4 regions of the Dickeya ananatis genome follow, and region 1 is predicted to be linked to each of the others. Evidence: predicted binding sites of a transcription regulator. Region 1 holds the regulator's gene; each other region holds the start of a gene.

Region 1 (4,381 bases):
TCCCGGCACCGGTAGGCCCGGTGATGGCGAAAAGGCTATTGCTGACAAACGGCTCGCGCGTGAAGTCGATTTTCCACTCGCCCTGCAATGAGTTAAGGTTTTTCAGGCGCAGGCTAAGAATTTTCATACGGACGTCTCCTGTCGCTGTGCGTCAATCTCCTGCATAACCCGATTGAACAATCCCTTCAGACGTTGCTGGCGAGCCTCATCCAGACCGTCTTCCAGCGCCAGACGTCGTTCAAATACTTCAGCCGGTTGTAACTCTTCCAGCGTCTCTTTTTCCAGTTGCACCAGCATTTGTTGCTGCTGTTCCCGGGCACGACGCAGCAGGATCACGTCCACATTGAGAGGCTCGGTCAGTGCCTGAATATGTTGCTGGATATCGCTCAGGTAGTCCTGCGTGGCGATTTCAATATCCAGCCATACCGGTTTGTCGCCATGATAATCGCGGAACCCGGCCAGACGGCGTTCTATCTCCGGCAGATTGCCTTTCACCAGTTGCATCGGCTGTTCGCTCGGTATCGTCAGCGCGGTGACTTCTTGCAATTTCCCCTGCTCAAAGTGCACCAGATAGACCGATTTCTCATGATTGAGTTCATCAAAACTCAAGGGGATAGGTGAGCCGCTGTAGCGGATGTGTTCGCATTGCGCCACACGCTGTGGACGATGAATATGCCCAAGCGCAATGTAGTCAGCCGGTGGGAACGCCTGTGCCGGGAAGGCATCCAGCGTACCGATGTAAATATCGCGCACGGAATCCGATGTGGCGACGCCCACGGTGGTGAGGTGCCCGGTGAGCACAATCGGTAGTTCTTTCCCCAATGCTGCACGCTGCTCGCAGGCAAGCTGGTAGCAGCGCTGATAATGACTGGCGATAGCGTCCTGTAACGCCTGTTGTTTTTGCGTGCCAGACTGGCCCGCCTGGCTGGTGAGCACATCGCGCGGACGCAGAAACGGAACCGCACACAGCATCGCGCCGGGTTCGCCGTCGCGGTTATTCAGTACCCGCACTTGCTCATGGATATCGCCGTCAAAACCGGCGAACACCTGGGTATTCAGGCAGGCCAGCAACGCGCGGGATTCGTTCAGGGTCGCGACGGAGTCATGATTGCCGCCGAGTACCACCAACTGGCAACCGGTACGCTGCAACGCCACCACAAACTGGTTATACATTTCTCGGGCGTAGCTGGGTGGTGCGCCATTGTCGAACACATCACCTGCTACTATTACTGCATCGGCCTGATATTGCTCAACCTGCTGTACCAGCCAGTGCAAAAAAGCCTGATGCTCAGGCGCACGGCTCCGGGTATAAAAGTACTGACCGAGATGCCAGTCAGACGTATGAATAATTCGCATGAGACTCCCTGCAGGTGAGTGCAAACGAGATGTTGTTTTGGGCGGTGTTCAGACAACGGCACAAGGCGGGCACCGTAGTTATGGCGAAACGCCGCGTCTTTATCATCGGCGATTATAGGCGTGCAGTTTAGGGCATGTCCCATAATATCTGTATGAACTGGCGACATGGCGTGGTACGGCGGAGAAAATGAGCCGGGCGGTGGCGGTGGCAAGGCCGCGTCAGAGGCGTGGTTTGTCGGGGGATTTTTCATAAATCTGTCATAAAACTGACGCATAATGCACACCGCACGCTAACCGTGACGATTAACGGCAGGATTGATATGGCAAGACGTATTTTGGTGGTGGAAGATGAAGCGCCGATTCGCGAGATGGTGTGCTTCGTGCTTGAGCAGAACGGCTATCAGCCGGTTGAGGCCGAGGATTACGACAGCGCGGTGAACCGCCTGGCTGAACCTTATCCTGAGCTGGTGCTGCTGGACTGGATGCTGCCCGGTGGGTCCGGTTTACAGTTTATCAAGCACATGAAGCGTGAAGCGCTGACGCGGGATATTCCGGTCATGATGCTGACGGCCCGTGGTGAAGAAGAAGATCGTGTTCGCGGTCTTGAAGTCGGTGCCGATGATTACATCACCAAACCGTTTTCACCTAAAGAGTTGGTGGCGCGCATCAAAGCGGTGATGCGTCGGATTTCGCCGATGGCGGTGGAAGAAGTGATCGAAATGCGCGGCTTAAGTCTGGATCCTTCCTCTCACCGGGTGACCACGGAAGAGCATGCGCTGGACATGGGGCCAACGGAGTTCAAACTGCTGCATTTCTTTATGACCCACCCTGAACGGGTATATAGTCGTGAGCAGTTGCTCAATCATGTGTGGGGCACTAACGTTTATGTTGAGGATCGCACTGTGGATGTTCATATCCGCCGTCTGCGCAAGGCGTTGGAGACCAGTGGACACGACAAGATGGTTCAGACCGTTCGGGGAACTGGATACCGTTTCTCAACACGTTATTGATAGCGTGAGTCCCGGAGAAAATCTGACGTGCTAGAACGTTTGTCCTGGAAAAAGCTGGCGCTGGAGCTGGCTTTTTTTTGTTTGCCCGGCTTATTGCTGGGGCTGATCATCGGTTATCTGCCCTGGTTTTTACTGGCGTCGGTGCTGACGGCACTGTGCTGGAACTTTTATAACCAACTGCGCTTGTCCTACTGGTTGTGGGTTGACCGCAGTATGACCCCGCCGCCCGGCCGCTGGAGCTGGGAACCGTTGTTCTACGGTTTGTACCAAATGCAGTTGCGTAATCGCCGTCGGCGGCGCGAGCTGGCGTTGCTGATCAAACGTTTCCGCAGTGGGGCGGAATCGCTGCCGGATGCGGTGGTCATCACCACCGAAGAGGGCGTCATCATTTGGTGTAACCGGCTGGCGCAGCACCTGCTGAGTTTTCGCTGGCCGGAAGATAATGGTCAGAATATCCTCAATTTGTTGCGCTACCCAGAATTTACCCAGTATATGCAACAGCAAGATTTCAGCCGCCCGCTGACGCTGACGCTGAAAAATGCGCATCATGTTGAATTCCGGGTGATGCCGTATTCAGAAGGGCAGTTGCTGATGGTGGCGCGTGATGTCACCCAAATGCATCAACTCGAAGGGGCGCGGCGTAACTTTTTCGCCAACGTCAGCCATGAGCTGCGCACACCGTTGACGGTGTTGCAAGGCTATCTGGAAATGATGAACGACGAATCGCTGGATGGTGCTTTGCAGGCTAAGGCACTGCACACCATGCAGGAACAAACCCGCCGGATGGATGGGCTGGTGCGGCAACTGCTGACGTTGTCGCGTATTGAAGCCGCTGCGGCTATCGATCTTAACGAAAAGGTGGATATTCCGCTGATGTTGCGGGTGCTTAAACGCGAAGCCGACACCCTGAGTCAGGGGCGTCATGAGATTGTGTTTCGCGTCAATGAGCAGTTACAGGTGTTCGGCAACGAGGAGCAGTTGCGTAGCGCGGTGTCGAATTTGGTGTATAACGCGGTGAACCACACGCCGCAGGGCACGCGTATTGAGGTGTGCTGGCAGCAAACGCCACAGGGCGCGCAGTTCCAGGTTAGCGATAACGGTCCGGGCATTGCCGCAGAACATCTTCCCCGTCTGACGGAGCGTTTTTATCGTGTCGACAAAGCCCGTTCGCGCCAGACCGGCGGCAGTGGACTGGGGCTGGCTATCGTCAAGCACGCGCTCAGTCATCATGACTCTCGTCTGGAGATCCTCAGCGAAGAAGGTGTGGGATCCCGCTTCATGTTTACATTGCCAAATCGGCTGATTGTCCGTTCGGTATTAAATCAGAATGCCGCGAATCCGCTGCGCTAAGCAATGTGGCGGGGCTTGATTGTCCCCGCCGCAGTGCCGAGAATAGTGCGCTCTTGTCTTTCACTTCTTTCACTTTTCACTCCGATGGAAAACGCACATGAGACCCATCCATTACCTGTTTGCTTTGCTGTTATGCTTGTCTGGTCAGCTTGTTGCTGCGCCGCAGGCGATGCTGGCGGGTAACCTTTCCAGTGCGGGTTCCGACACGCTGGCGAACCTGATGACGTTCTGGGCGGCGGATTTCAGTCAGCATCATCCCGGTGTTAATCTCCAGGTTCAGGCGGCGGGCTCATCTTCAGCGCCAACGGCACTGGCAGCAGGGGCGGCGCAACTGGGACCGATGAGCCGGCCAATGAAAAGTAGCGAAATCGAAGCGTTCGAGCAGCATTATGGCTATGCGCCAACGGCGGTGCCGGTCGCGCTGGATGCACTGGTGGTATTAGTCAATCAGGATAACCCGTTAAGCGGATTGACGGTGCGTCAACTGGACGCCATTTTCTCGGTAACCCGCCGCTGTGGCGCGGGGAAAACGGTACAGCGCTGGCAGGAGTTGGGGCTAAACGGCGTCTGGCAACAGCGCTCGCTACTGCGTTATGGCCGTAATTCCGCGTCTGGCACGTATGGCTTTTTCAAGCAACAAGCGTTGTGCGGTGGCGACTTTCTGC
Region 2 (4,381 bases), 1.2 Mb from region 1:
TATCCACCAGCAGTTTTTGCAGGTATTTCTGGTGAGAGTTATCGATCAGCAATGCCTGAACATGGCTTAGTTTGCCGTTGTGGTGGTAATTGGCGGTGGAAAGCTGTCGAATCCACAAAGTTTTTCCCCCTGGCGACAAAAAGCGGTATTCACATTCCAGATTGGCCACCCCTTTTTTATGGTTATCCAGTGTAAACAACAGATTCTCGTAATCATCAGGGTGGACATAGCTTTCCATCATCGCGCAGTGGTGGCGGATTTCTTCTTTGCTGACACCCAGCACATGCGGCGCGTTGGGCGAGATATAGGAAATGTGCAGCATATTGTCCTGCTGCCAGTTGACGAGTACCACGGATGAGTTATTCAGCAGTTGGATTTCCTGCTCCTGGTGTAACCGTGCATTCTGCAACTTAAACAGGAATTCGGTCGTGCTGGCAACGAAAGCGGCGGTCTCGCGCGTCGTCTCATCAACGATGCGCGGCTGATAGTCAATAGCGGCCAGCGAGCCGACTACAACCTCGTCGAGCACCAGAGGAATACCAAAGTAGCTGCGGATATGCGGGGCTCCGGTAACGAATGGATGTTGGCAAAACAGGTTATTCGTCAGGGTATCTGGCACAAACACGGTGGTAGCGCTGCTAATCACCGTGTTGCAAAACGCCAGATCCCGATCGGTACATTCAATATTGATACCTTCGCTGAAAATCAGCCACTGCTTATCCTGGTCGATAATCGAAATAAAGGCAGCGGGAAAATTCAGTATTCGTGTAAATAAAATGACCTGGTTTTGAAACGATTGCTGTAAGCCTAAGTCAAGCAAATGATACTCATTGATTTTCGCGACGCGCTGCTCGTCGGCGTTATATTTTTTCATTGTCACTGTTCCTGTAAATATAAATAAAATCAGTGCATTGTTTCCTGGTGCCAGAACAGAAAAACGCGACTATTAGGTTCGGTGATAAAAGCGTGAAAACATCCTGTCGGTGAGTGGAGTCCTGACGTGAGAGCGTGTTTTTTCAGTTACATACCTGAGTATAGAACAGGTTTTTTTATCGCTAGTGAGATCGTGACCTGGAAGAAACAAAAATCAGTCGATGACATAAATCGGTGATACAGGCGGCGTAAACTGAAGGCAGATAACACAACGATTACGTGTGGTGTGCTGTTCTTGTTTATGACACGGCGTCATTTTCTGGTTTCGGGGAATGCTGTAAAAAGAGCGTGGACGGAGAGGGCGATAAACGGGTTAATGTGTAATTTTTCTTTAATTATCAATGTGTATTAATGTTGCGTCGACCTGCTTTTATTGAGAGCTACCCCCGTATGATTCGCTGAATCCGACTCGCCTGTCACATAACTGTCATATTGCGTACATTTTACTGTCACTGAATTGACCTATTTTCTCCACCAGCAAACTACACTCTGATTAAACAATAGCTCCGGGTCTACACGTTTAGGCATCCCACAGGAGGGATTATGAAACTCATGCGTACCACTATTGCCAGTATTGTTGCAGCAAGTTTTTCTCTGACCGCGGTTTCTGCGTTTGCCGCAGCAAATATTACCGGTGCTGGTGGCACTTTCCCTGCCCCGGTTTACACAAAGTGGGCTGACTCTTACGAAAAAGAAACCGGTAACAAGGTTAACTATCAGGGTATCGGTTCTTCCGGTGGCGTGAAGCAGATTCTGGCTAAAACCGTTGATTTCGGTGCGTCAGATGCCCCGCTGGAAGATGCCAAACTGACCCAGGAAGGTTTGATTCAGTTCCCGACCGTTATCGGCGGTGTGGTACTGGCGGTGAATCTGCCGGGCGTGAAATCCGGTGAACTGACGCTGGATGGCAAAACGCTGGGCGACATCTACCTGGGCAAGATCAAAAAATGGAATGACGAAGCCATCGCCAAACTGAACCCGGGCGTGAAACTGCCGGATCAGGATATCGCTGTGGTACGTCGTGCCGACGGTTCTGGTACGTCTTATGTGTTCACCAGCTATCTGGCGAAAGTGAACAGCGAGTGGAAAGAGAAGGTGGGTGCGGGCAATACCGTTAACTGGCCGACCGGTCTGGGTGGTAAAGGTAACGACGGTATCGCTGCGTTTGTTCAGCGTCTGCCGGGGTCTATCGGCTACGTTGAGTACGCTTACGCCAAACAGAATAACCTGACCTACACCAAACTGATTTCTGCTGATGGCAAAGCGGTCACCCCGACGGAAGTGTCTTTCAGCAACGCGGCTAAAGGCGCTGACTGGAGCAAGTCTTTTGCTCAGGACCTGACCAACCAGAAAGGCGACAACGTGTGGCCTATTACCACCACCACGTTCATCCTGATGTACAAGAAGCAGGATAAGCCTGAGCAGGGCAAAGAAGTGCTGAAGTTCTTTGACTGGGCTTACAACAAAGGTGGCGCACAGGCGAAAGCACTGGACTACGCTACCCTGCCGAATGAAGTGGTTGCTCAAATTCGCGCTGCCTGGAAAAGCCAGGTGAAAGACAGCAGTGATAAAGCGCTGTACTGATTGCGCTTAGCAGGATTGGTTGTGTGAGTATCGAGAGGTGGATAAACCGGAAGCGGGGTATCCACCTCTGACATTGGTTGGGGGCTCCCCCAATTATCGCAAAGACGTAGTTATCTGAAAGAAGAGAGACGTATGGCTGAGCAAAAGCCAACTATTACACCTCCGGGAAAACAGGGCGACATACTGTTCGGGGCGCTGGTCAGACTGGCGGCCCTGTTGACGTTGCTGCTGCTGGGCGGAATTATCGTTTCCCTGATTTTTGCCTCATGGCCAAGCATCAAAACGTTTGGTTTCTCCTTTCTGTGGACCAAAGAGTGGGATGCGCCCGCCGGACAATTTGGCGCGCTGGTACCGATTTACGGCACCATCGTGACCTCGCTGATCGCGCTGATTATCGCCATCCCCATCAGTTTCGGTATCGCGTTGTTCCTGACAGAACTGGCGCCAGGTTGGCTGAAACGTCCGCTGGGCGTGGCAATCGAATTGCTGGCCGCTATCCCCAGTATCGTTTACGGCATGTGGGGGTTGTTCGTGTTCGCCCCGCTGTTTGCTAAATATTTCCAACAACCGGTGGGCAATGTGCTCTCCAGTATTCCGCTGGTCGGCACGCTGTTTTCCGGTCCGGCATTCGGTATCGGTATTCTGGCCGCCGGGGTGATTCTGGCTATCATGATAATCCCCTACATTGCCGCGGTGATGCGCGATGTGTTCGAGCAAACGCCGGTGATGATGAAAGAGTCGGCGTATGGCATCGGTTGTACCACCTGGGAAGTTATCTGGCACATCGTGCTGCCGTTTACCAAAAACGGCGTGATTGGCGGCGTGATGCTGGGGCTGGGCCGTGCGTTGGGCGAAACCATGGCGGTGACGTTTATCATCGGCAACACGTACCAGTTTGATAGTTTCTCGCTTTATATGCCGGGCAACAGTATCACCTCTGCGCTGGCTAACGAATTTGCCGAAGCGGATACCGGGTTGCATACCGCCGCGTTGATGGAGCTGGGCCTGATCCTGTTTGTGATTACGTTTATCGTGCTGGCCTGTTCGAAGCTGATGATTATGCGTCTGGCTAAAAACGAAGGAGCACGCTAATGGCAAGCATTGGTATTGAAAACCGTTCTGACACGATGGAAACCCGCCGCAAGATGCAGGCCTGGCGCCGCCAGAAAAACCGCGTCGCGCTGTTTTTGTCGATGCTGACCATGGCGTTTGGCTTGTTCTGGCTGGTGTGGATCCTGATGTCCACCGTGACTAAAGGCATTGACGGCATGTCGCTGTCGCTGTTTACCGAAATGACGCCGCCGCCGAATACGGCGGGTGGTGGTTTGGCCAACGCGATTGTCGGCAGTGGGCTGTTAATTCTGTGGTCAACATTGTTTGGCACGCCGCTGGGGATTCTGGCGGGCGTCTACCTGGCGGAGTACGGCCGCAAGTCGCTGATCGCGGAAGTGATTCGCTTTATTAACGACATCCTGCTGTCAGCACCGTCGATTGTGGTGGGGCTGTTCGTCTACACGCTGGTGGTGGCCAAAATGGAACACTTCTCCGGCTGGGCCGGGGTGATTGCGCTGGCGCTGTTGCAGGTGCCTATCGTTATCCGTACCACTGAAAACATGCTGAAACTGGTGCCGGATAGTCTGCGTGAAGCGGCTTACGCACTGGGGACGCCGAAATGGAAGATGATCTCGGCCATTACCCTGAAAGCGTCGGTATCCGGCATCATCACCGGGGTGTTGCTGGCGGTAGCGCGTATCGCCGGGGAAACCGCACCGCTGCTGTTTACCTCGTTGTCGAACCAGTTCTGGAGTACGGATCTGATGCAGCCGATCGCCAACCTACCGGTCACCATCTTTAAATTTGCGAT
Region 3 (4,381 bases), 1.5 Mb from region 1:
ACGGGGTCAGGCGCTGGTGGTTGCCACCACTATCGCCGCGCAACCACAAACCACAGCGCGCCAGCAAGGCTTCGGCATCCGCCGCCAGCTGGCTGACTCGCGCTTTGCCCATCAGGGTATAAGGGTGGTAGGGTGCCTGCGCGGCCAGTTCATCCAGCGCGGTCAGCGGCTGCTCGACCGCAGTGCCGTCCGGCAATGTCGCCAGCAGATCCAGTGCGCCGGAGGCGAAGGTCAACGCACTTTGCCCGACGCTGACCACAGCACAGCGCTTGCCCTGCTCTTGCAGGCGAATGCCGCAGGTTAACCCCGCCAGCCCGCCGCCAATGATCACCACGTCATAATGCATCGCCGTTCTCCTGCTCCGGGCGTTCGGTCAGTCCGCACAAACCCTGATAAATCCAACTGGTAAATTCGCTTTCCCGCAACGTGTTTCCCCAGGCGATGGGCCGCATGCCCTTCCAGCGCTCGTTAAGGAACTGGCTCAGTTGCGACACCGCCTGTTGCGGCGTGGATTGCCCCAGTCGGCACAACAGGCCAGCGGCACGGCAGGCACACAATTCCCCCTGACAGGTCCCCATGCCGACGCGGGTACGTCGGCGCAGGTCAGTCAGGTTGTTCACCTGTAGCGACTCAACTGCGTAACGCACCTCGCCTGCCGTCACGGCTTCGCATTCGCACACCAGACTGCTGTCCACCCGGTGACCGGAGACCAGCGGCGCGGCACGATGCCCGTGGCGGTAAATCGCCGAACCACGCAGCGGTGCTGAAAGCGACGAAGCTGCCTGCGGTCTGTCCGGTTCCGTGGTTTCCGACCCCGGCAACGGGCGAGACGCCGTCGTACATTCGGCGCGGTGACCAAGCTTTTCGCAGACTTTGTTGGTTACCCATTCCGCCATCAGCCGATAGGTCATCAGCTTGCCGCCAGTGATGGTCACAAAGCCCTCCAGCCCGTCACGGCTGGCATGGTCCAGCAACACGATGCCGCGGCTGACGCTACGCCCGGAGGGGTCGTTATCACTCGCCACCAGCGGTCGCACCCCGGCGTAAGCACGTAAAATACGGGTCTGTGCCAGCTGCGGTGCCAGCATGCTGCCTTCGCGAATCAGCGTATCCACTTCCTCCGGCGTCACCGTCATGTGGTCAATCTGGTCGTAGTCGATACGGGTCGAGGTAGTACCAATCAGCGAGATAGTATCGCCGGGTACCAGAATGTCGGCATCAGCCGGTGGGCGGCAGCGGTTAATCACCCGGTTATTGATGCGGTGCCCCAAAATCAGCAACGCGCCTTTGGCAGGGAACATACGCACATTCAGGTCGGCATATTCGGCGATACGTTGCCCCCAAATGCCGCCCGCATTCACCACCACTTGTGCATAAATTTCACTGGCCACCTGACGTTTATGGTCGAAAACGCGCACGCCAACGACACGATCGCCCTGACGGAGTAACCCAATGACCTCGTGGTAAGTCAGCACTTCCGCACCGTGTTCACAGGCATCGATCATATTGGCGGCGGTTAACCGGAAGGGATCAACCGTACCGTCCGGCACGCGCACAGCACCGATCAACGCCGGATTCGCAGCGGGCTCCAGCCGCAAAGCTTCCTGTGGGTCGATGGCCTGCGCCCGGATACCCGCGCGCTGACAAGCGGCGATAAACCGGGTTTGATAGTCGATATCATCCTGCGGCAAGGTCAAAAACAGCCCATCGGTCGGCTCGATACAGTGACGGGCGATGCGCCGCAGAATCTGGTTTTCCTCAATACACTCACGGGCAGACTCCGCATCGGTAACCGCATAGCGCGCACCGCTGTGTAGCAATCCATGATTGCGTCCAGTGGCACCGGTGGCGATGTCATGCCGTTCCAGCAACAGACAGCGCAACCCGCGCAACGCGCAATCGCGGGCTGTCCCCGCCCCCGTGGCGCCGCCGCCGATAATCACTACATCCGTTTCTCGCCGCAAACCGTTGTTTGCCATTGCCGTTTTACCTCAGTCCGGATCATGCCTGTCTGTAGTGGGACATAAATCAGCGCCACAATGATTGATAAAGAACAAAAACACTCAAAAAACGAAAATAAAACCCGGAGACAACCGCAGATATGTGATTCAAATCACCCAAAAATGGAAAATCATTATTTCATTTGTGTTACTTAAAGCTCAAAATAGCGCCCGTCGTCATAAAAGTGTAACAATTGCGTACTGACTCACATTGACGATGACGCGCATTCGCTACGCTGACGCGCGTTATAGAAAATAACTATCGGGGATCGTTTATTTATGCTGAGTATTTTCAAGCCTGCGGCACATCGCCCGCGCGTGGCGGAACACCAGGTAGACCCGCTCTACCGCCGGTTGCGCTGGCAGATTTTTCTGGGGATCTTTTTTGGCTACGCCGCCTACTATCTGGTCAGAAAGAACTTCGCGCTGGCGATGCCCTATCTGGTCGAACAGGGTTTCTCCAAAGGTGATCTCGGGTTTGCACTGTCCGGTATTTCCATTGCCTACGGGTTTTCCAAATTTATCATGGGGTCGGTATCAGACCGCTCCAATCCGCGAGTCTTTCTGCCTGCCGGTCTGATTCTGGCCGCCGCGGTCATGCTGTTTATGGGCTTCGTGCCGTGGGCGACATCCAGCATCATGGTGATGTTTGTGCTGTTGTTCGTTTGTGGTTGGTTCCAGGGCATGGGCTGGCCGCCGTGCGGCCGTACTATGGTGCACTGGTGGTCACAGAAAGAGCGTGGCGGCATCGTGTCTATCTGGAACTGCGCCCATAACGTGGGTGGCGGCATTCCGCCGTTACTGTTCCTGCTGGGGATGGCCTGGTTCAACGACTGGAAAGCCGCACTCTATATGCCGGCCTTCGCCGCCATTCTGGTCGCGCTGTTCGCTTTCGCCATGATGCGTGACACCCCGCAATCCTGCGGTCTGCCGCCGATCGAAGAATACAAAAACGATTACCCGGTGGATTACAGTGAGAAAGATGAACAGGAACTGACCGCGAAAGAAATCTTCATGCAGTATGTGTTCCCCAACAAACTGTTGTGGTACATCGCTTTCGCCAACGTGTTCGTCTACCTGCTGCGTTACGGCATTCTCGACTGGTCGCCAACCTACCTTAAAGAAGTGAAGCACTTCGCACTGGATAAATCGTCCATCGCTTACTTCCTGTACGAATACGCCGGTATTCCAGGCACCTTGTTGTGCGGCTGGATGTCCGACAAAGTGTTCAAGGGTAACCGTGGCGCGACCGGGGTGTTCTTCATGACACTGGTGACCATCGCCACCGTGGTGTACTGGCTGAACCCGGCCGGCAACCCCAACGTGGATATGATCTGCATGATCGTCATCGGCTTTCTGATTTACGGCCCGGTTATGCTGATTGGCCTGCACGCGCTGGAACTGGCACCGAAGAAAGCTGCCGGTACGGCTGCGGGCTTCACCGGCCTGTTCGGTTATCTGGGCGGTTCGGTCGCTGCCAGCGCCATCGTCGGCTACACCGTCGATTTCTTTGGCTGGAACGGCGGCTTCATGGTCATGATCGGCGGTAGTGTGCTGGCGGTATTGCTGCTGGTGCTGACTATGATCAACGAGAGCAAACACAAAGCAGAACTGGCGAAACGCGCCTGATTCTGTCATCACGCCATGGTTTACTCACTGAAACCTCATTGACGGTGAAACCATGAGCCTTCTCCCCACCGGGTCGAACTGGCCCGGCGGGGGGTTATCAACACGCATTCATATGAAACAACCTGCTCATGTGAAACGCTGCAACACACACAGCTTATCTTTCTTCCACTGAAAAAGGACGCTGACATGATTCCTCTGTTCAAACCGTTATTGGCCGGTGTCGCACTGGCGATATCCCTCGGCGCACTGGCGCAAACCGGCGATAAAATCGTGATTGCTCACCGGGGTGCCAGTGGTTACCTCCCAGAACACACCTTGCCCGCCAAAGCGATGGCGTATGCGCAAGGGGCGGACTATCTGGAGCAGGACCTGGTGATGACCAAAGATAATGCGCTGGTGGTGTTGCACGATCACTACCTTGACCGGGTGACCGACGTAGCCAGCCGCTTCCCCGACCGTGCTCGCGCCGACGGCCGCTACTACGCCATCGATTTTACGCTGGCAGAAATCCGCTCGCTTAAATTCACCGAAGGGTTTGACCTGAAAGACGGCAAACCGGTGCAGAGCTACCCCAACCGCTTCCCAATGGGTAAATCGGATTTTCGTGTTCACACCTTTCAGGACGAAATCGAGTTTATTCAAGGGCTGAACCACTCGACCGGCAAAAACATCGGGATTTATCCAGAGATCAAAGCACCGTGGTTTCACCGTCAGGAAGGAAAGGATATTTCACGCGCAGTGCTGGAGGTGCT
Region 4 (4,381 bases), 1.0 Mb from region 1:
TACCTGGGCAACTCGCCATGGTCTGGCAGCCCCATAACATCGCGTGAATAACGTGTGGCATAAATACCCACAGATGTGACGTCAGCAGGACCCGACGCCTACCCGCATCTGGAGGGTCATAATCCGGGAGGGAAGCATGATGATTAGTACATTTGCGCTTTTCTGGGCTTTATGTGTCGTCTGTGTCATCAATATGGCGCGATATTATTCTTCGTTGCGAGTGCTGCTGCTGATTCTGAGAGACTGTGATCCGCTACTGTACCAGTATGTGGACGGAGGCGGTTTTTTCACCTCCCACGGGCAGCCCAGCAAGCAATTACGGCTGGTTCGCTATATCTACGCACAACGTTATCTTGACCATCACGATCCGGAATTCATCCGTCGCTGCGCACGAGTGCGCGGTCAGTTCCTGCTGACCTCGGCCTTATGCGGGCTGGTGGTAGTCAGCCTTATCGGCCTTATCATGTGGCACTGAGGTGAACTACGACAGCGGTGGCGGACGCCTCAACCGGTCGTGTACCCCTATCAACCCTTAAATAACGCAACACTGAAAGCAGAAAGGCGACCGGGTGGCCGCCTTTCTTATTTGGTGGTGATAACGATGTGATTTAACGATAACGATGTTATACCGTGGTGGCATATCGCCACCAGTCAGACAACCTTCAATGCCAGCCAGTACAGAACCCCGGACAGCAACATCGATACCGGCAGGGTAAACACCCAGGCCAGCATAATGTTTTTCACCGTTTTCCCCTGCACACCGCCGCCATCAACAATCATGGTTCCCGCCACCGCGGACGAGAGCACGTGTGTGGTGGAAACCGGCATGCCGGTATAACTGGCGATACCGATGGACACCGCGGCCGTTACCTGCGCCGAGACACCCTGCGCATAGGTCATGCCTTTTTTACCGATCTTCTCACCGATAGTGACCGCCACGCGCTTCCAGCCCACCATGGTACCGAGCGACAACGCCAGCGCTACCGCAACAATAATCCACACGGGTGCGTACTCGACCGTGTAGAGCAGGTCGCCGCGCAGGTTGTTGAGCAGACGTTTGTCATCAGCCGAGGTTTCCGGCAGTTTGACGACGCGATCGAGGGTATCGGAAATGCACATCAGCAGGCGACGAGCACGGGCGCGATCGTCTGCGGCCAGATCATCATAACTCTTCACATTATTCAGCAGCGTCAGTGCGCGGTCGACGGCGATCAACGCACGCGAGGTATCGCAGTGAAAATCCGGTTTGTTGCCGGTAGAAGGGATCACATTTTCCGGTGCCGGAATGACCGGCTGAGACAAATCAATCACATGAGCCAATGTCGCCTGATGAGACTGATAGTAGGTTTGCAGATTCGCCACCGCGTCGCGGGTACGGCTAATGTCATAACCGGAGGCACTCATATTCAGCACAAACCCGGCGGGTGCCACGCCAATCAGCACCAACATGATAAGACCAATGCCTTTTTGACCGTCGTTAGCGCCGTGAGAAAAACTCACCCCTACCGCAGACAGGATCAGCGCAGTCCGGGTCCAAAACGGTGGCTTACGTTTGCCATCTTGTTTTTCACGCTCAGCCGGCGTCAGGTGAATCCGCTGGCGCTTCTTATTACCGCTCCAGTAACGACGCAGCAGATACACCATCAACCCGGCGATGATCATACCAACCACCGGTGATACCAGCAGCGACAGGAAAATACTGACCATTTTGGGAATATTGAGTGCATCCACCACCGAGGTGTGGCTCACCAGCGCATTGGTTAAACCAATACCGATGATGGCACCGATCAGGGTGTGGGAACTGGAAGCCGGTAAACCAAAGTACCAGGTCCCCAGGTTCCAAATGATCGCCGCCAGCAGCATGGAAAACACCATCGCCAGCCCGTGGGTGGAACTGACGTTCAGCAGCAAATCGGTTGGCAGCAGGTGGACGATGGCATACGCCACACTCAGCCCTCCCAGCAATACCCCGAGGAAATTGAAAATACCGGCCATGACAACCGCCAGTTGGGCACGCATCGCACGGGTATAGATAACAGTGGCTACCGCGTTGGCGGTATCGTGAAAGCCGTTAATAGCTTCGTAGAACAGAACAAACAGCAAGGCGAGAACCAGCATCAGACCGGTGTGGAAATCAAGCCCGGCAAATAAATGTAACATAAGTGTTAGGCCATGTAGTGGTCATGAACGCGGCGCATTATCGGTGACAAGCTGAAACGGGAAAAGCAAAATATGACATTATTTTGACTTAAATTACGCCACTTCTGCCGGTGACTTTGATTTAGCTAATTAAAATCAATGCATTATTGATTTCACCCCTCCACATACTCTGTTACGGGTAACGACACCATCCCACTGTCACCACATGGCGTCAGGTGCCTGCAGGCAGATGACCGACGAAGAGACATCCCCTATAATCGGCCCCCCGGATATCACCGGCGCAAGAGCGGGAGAGCAATGTGGAACAGTTTGACGTCATCATCATTGGCGCGGGAGCAGCCGGGCTATTTTGCGCGGCACAGGCAGGCCAGAGAGGGTTACGTGTGCTGCTGGTGGATAATGGTAAAAAACCGGGCCGCAAAATTCTGATGTCCGGCGGTGGACGCTGCAACTTTACCAATCTGTACGCCGAACCAGCGGCTTACCTGTCGCACAACCCGCACTTCTGTAAATCTGCCCTCGCCCGCTATACCCAGTGGGATTTCATCAGTCTGGTTAGCCGCCACGGCATCGCGTATCACGAAAAAACGCTCGGCCAGTTGTTCTGCGACGATTCCGCGCAGCACATCGTCGATATGCTAATGAAAGAGTGCGATGCCGGTAACGTGACGCTGCGCCTGCGCAGCGAGGTGCTGTCGGTAGAAAAAAACGCGCTGTTCCAGGTGAAGCTCAATACCGGTGTGGTACAAGCGCGTGCGCTGGTTATCGCCACCGGCGGGCTGTCGATGCCCGGTCTGGGGGCCACACCATTCGGTTATCAACTGGCGGCACAATTTGGCCTCAACGTGTTACCGACGCGCGCCGCACTGGTGCCGTTTACCCTGCACAAGCCGCTCCTGGAGCAATTACAAACGCTCTCCGGCGTGTCGGTACCGGCGGTGGTCTGCGCCGCAAACGGTACCACCTTCCGCGAAAATATCCTGTTTACCCACCGCGGCTTGTCCGGCCCGGCCATTCTGCAACTGTCCAGCTACTGGCAGCCGGGAGAATTCGTCACCATCAATCTGTTGCCCACGCATGATCTGGCGCAATGCCTGAACGCCGAGCGTCAGGCACACCCGAACCAAAGCCTGAAAAATACGTTGTCGCAATGGCTGCCGAAACGACTGGTGGAATGTCTGCAAGCATTGGGGCAGCTACCGGATGTCACCTTAAAGCAGCTCAATAAGTCGCAACAGGCCGAGGTGGAAGCGACGCTACAACAATGGCGGGTACAGCCTAACGGCACCGAAGGTTATCGCACGGCGGAAGTCACGCTCGGCGGGGTCGATACCCGCGAGTTGTCGTCAAAAACGATGGAAGCCAGCAAATGTCCGGGGTTGTATTTTATCGGCGAGGTCGTGGACGTCACCGGCTGGCTTGGCGGCTATAACTTCCAGTGGGCCTGGAGCTCCGCCTGGGCCTGCGCGCAGGCATTGGGTAATTGAGTCATGGGTTAGGGTTAATTCGCCCCTCCTGATTTGAGCATCTGGGCAGTAGCCTGAGCCTCAATCGTTAATTTTATATTCTTTCATCTTCCGCCATAGGGTCGTTGGACTAATACCAAGAATCATGGACGCTGCCACCCGATCACCATTGGTTTTCTTTATGATACGGGAAATAAGCGTCTTTTCTTGTTTTTTCAATAAAAACCGCTCATCATTATCTATACTTTCAGCCAAGCCATCAGCATCAGGAAACGTCATTTTACTTATATTCATCAGACTATTTTTATCAACAACATCGACATTAATCAAAACAATTAATCTATATATTACCGCCTGTAACTCCCGAATATTTCCCGGCCACGAATAGTGACGCATAAAATCTATGGCATCGTCCGTAAATACAACATTCCGCCCTTGTCGGGATAACATATCATGAATAATCAGCATGACATCATCAGATCTTTCATGTAATGCAGGCAATTTTAATTCAAGTATATTAATTCTATAATATAAATCCTGCCTGAATCCCCCTGATTTCACCAACTCACCCAGATCTTTATTACTCGCAGTGATCAAACGAAAATCAGCGGCGATCAACGAGTCTCCGCCAAGGCGCGAAAATTTCTTTTCCTGCAAAACCCTTAATAATTTTACCTGTACGGATAGCGGTGCCTCACTAATTTCGTCGATAAAAACAGTACCATTCATCGCCATCTCAAATATACCGGGCTTCC

The links. Region 1 encodes PhoB, which activates phosphate uptake and scavenging genes when phosphate is short. Its sites were predicted from a motif close to CTGTCATAAAACTGNCNNAT; they were not measured.
Region 2: the regulator PhoB is predicted to act here: its motif matches at 1,347-1,366, upstream of pstS (phosphate ABC transporter substrate-binding protein PstS).
Region 3: the regulator PhoB is predicted to act here: its motif matches at 2,175-2,194, upstream of glpT (glycerol-3-phosphate transporter).
Region 4: the regulator PhoB is predicted to act here: its motif matches at 2,231-2,250, upstream of pitA (inorganic phosphate transporter PitA).

Annotation. Positions count from the first base shown of each region.
Region 1 covers NZ_CP040816.1:3,115,195-3,119,575, reverse strand. Annotated here, with positions in the region: gene FGI04_RS13750 (AAA family ATPase) at 1-127, opposite strand, end outside; gene sbcD (exonuclease subunit SbcD) at 124-1,356, opposite strand; gene phoB (phosphate response regulator transcription factor PhoB) at 1,677-2,366, shown strand; gene phoR (phosphate regulon sensor histidine kinase PhoR) at 2,394-3,716, shown strand; gene FGI04_RS13730 (PstS family phosphate ABC transporter substrate-binding protein) at 3,814-4,381, shown strand, end outside.
Region 2 covers NZ_CP040816.1:4,266,233-4,270,613, forward strand. Annotated here, with positions in the region: gene FGI04_RS19015 (sensor domain-containing diguanylate cyclase) at 1-874, opposite strand, end outside; gene pstS (phosphate ABC transporter substrate-binding protein PstS) at 1,477-2,517, shown strand; gene pstC (phosphate ABC transporter permease PstC) at 2,650-3,609, shown strand; gene pstA (phosphate ABC transporter permease PstA) at 3,609-4,381, shown strand, end outside.
Region 3 covers NZ_CP040816.1:4,587,845-4,592,225, reverse strand. Annotated here, with positions in the region: gene glpB (glycerol-3-phosphate dehydrogenase subunit GlpB) at 1-346, opposite strand, end outside; gene glpA (anaerobic glycerol-3-phosphate dehydrogenase subunit A) at 336-1,979, opposite strand; gene glpT (glycerol-3-phosphate transporter) at 2,280-3,629, shown strand; gene glpQ (glycerophosphodiester phosphodiesterase) at 3,816-4,381, shown strand, end outside.
Region 4 covers NZ_CP040816.1:4,155,362-4,159,742, forward strand. Annotated here, with positions in the region: gene uspB (universal stress protein UspB) at 140-475, shown strand; gene pitA (inorganic phosphate transporter PitA) at 652-2,160, opposite strand; gene FGI04_RS18530 (BaiN/RdsA family NAD(P)/FAD-dependent oxidoreductase) at 2,460-3,647, shown strand; gene FGI04_RS18535 (sigma 54-interacting transcriptional regulator) at 3,708-4,381, opposite strand, start outside.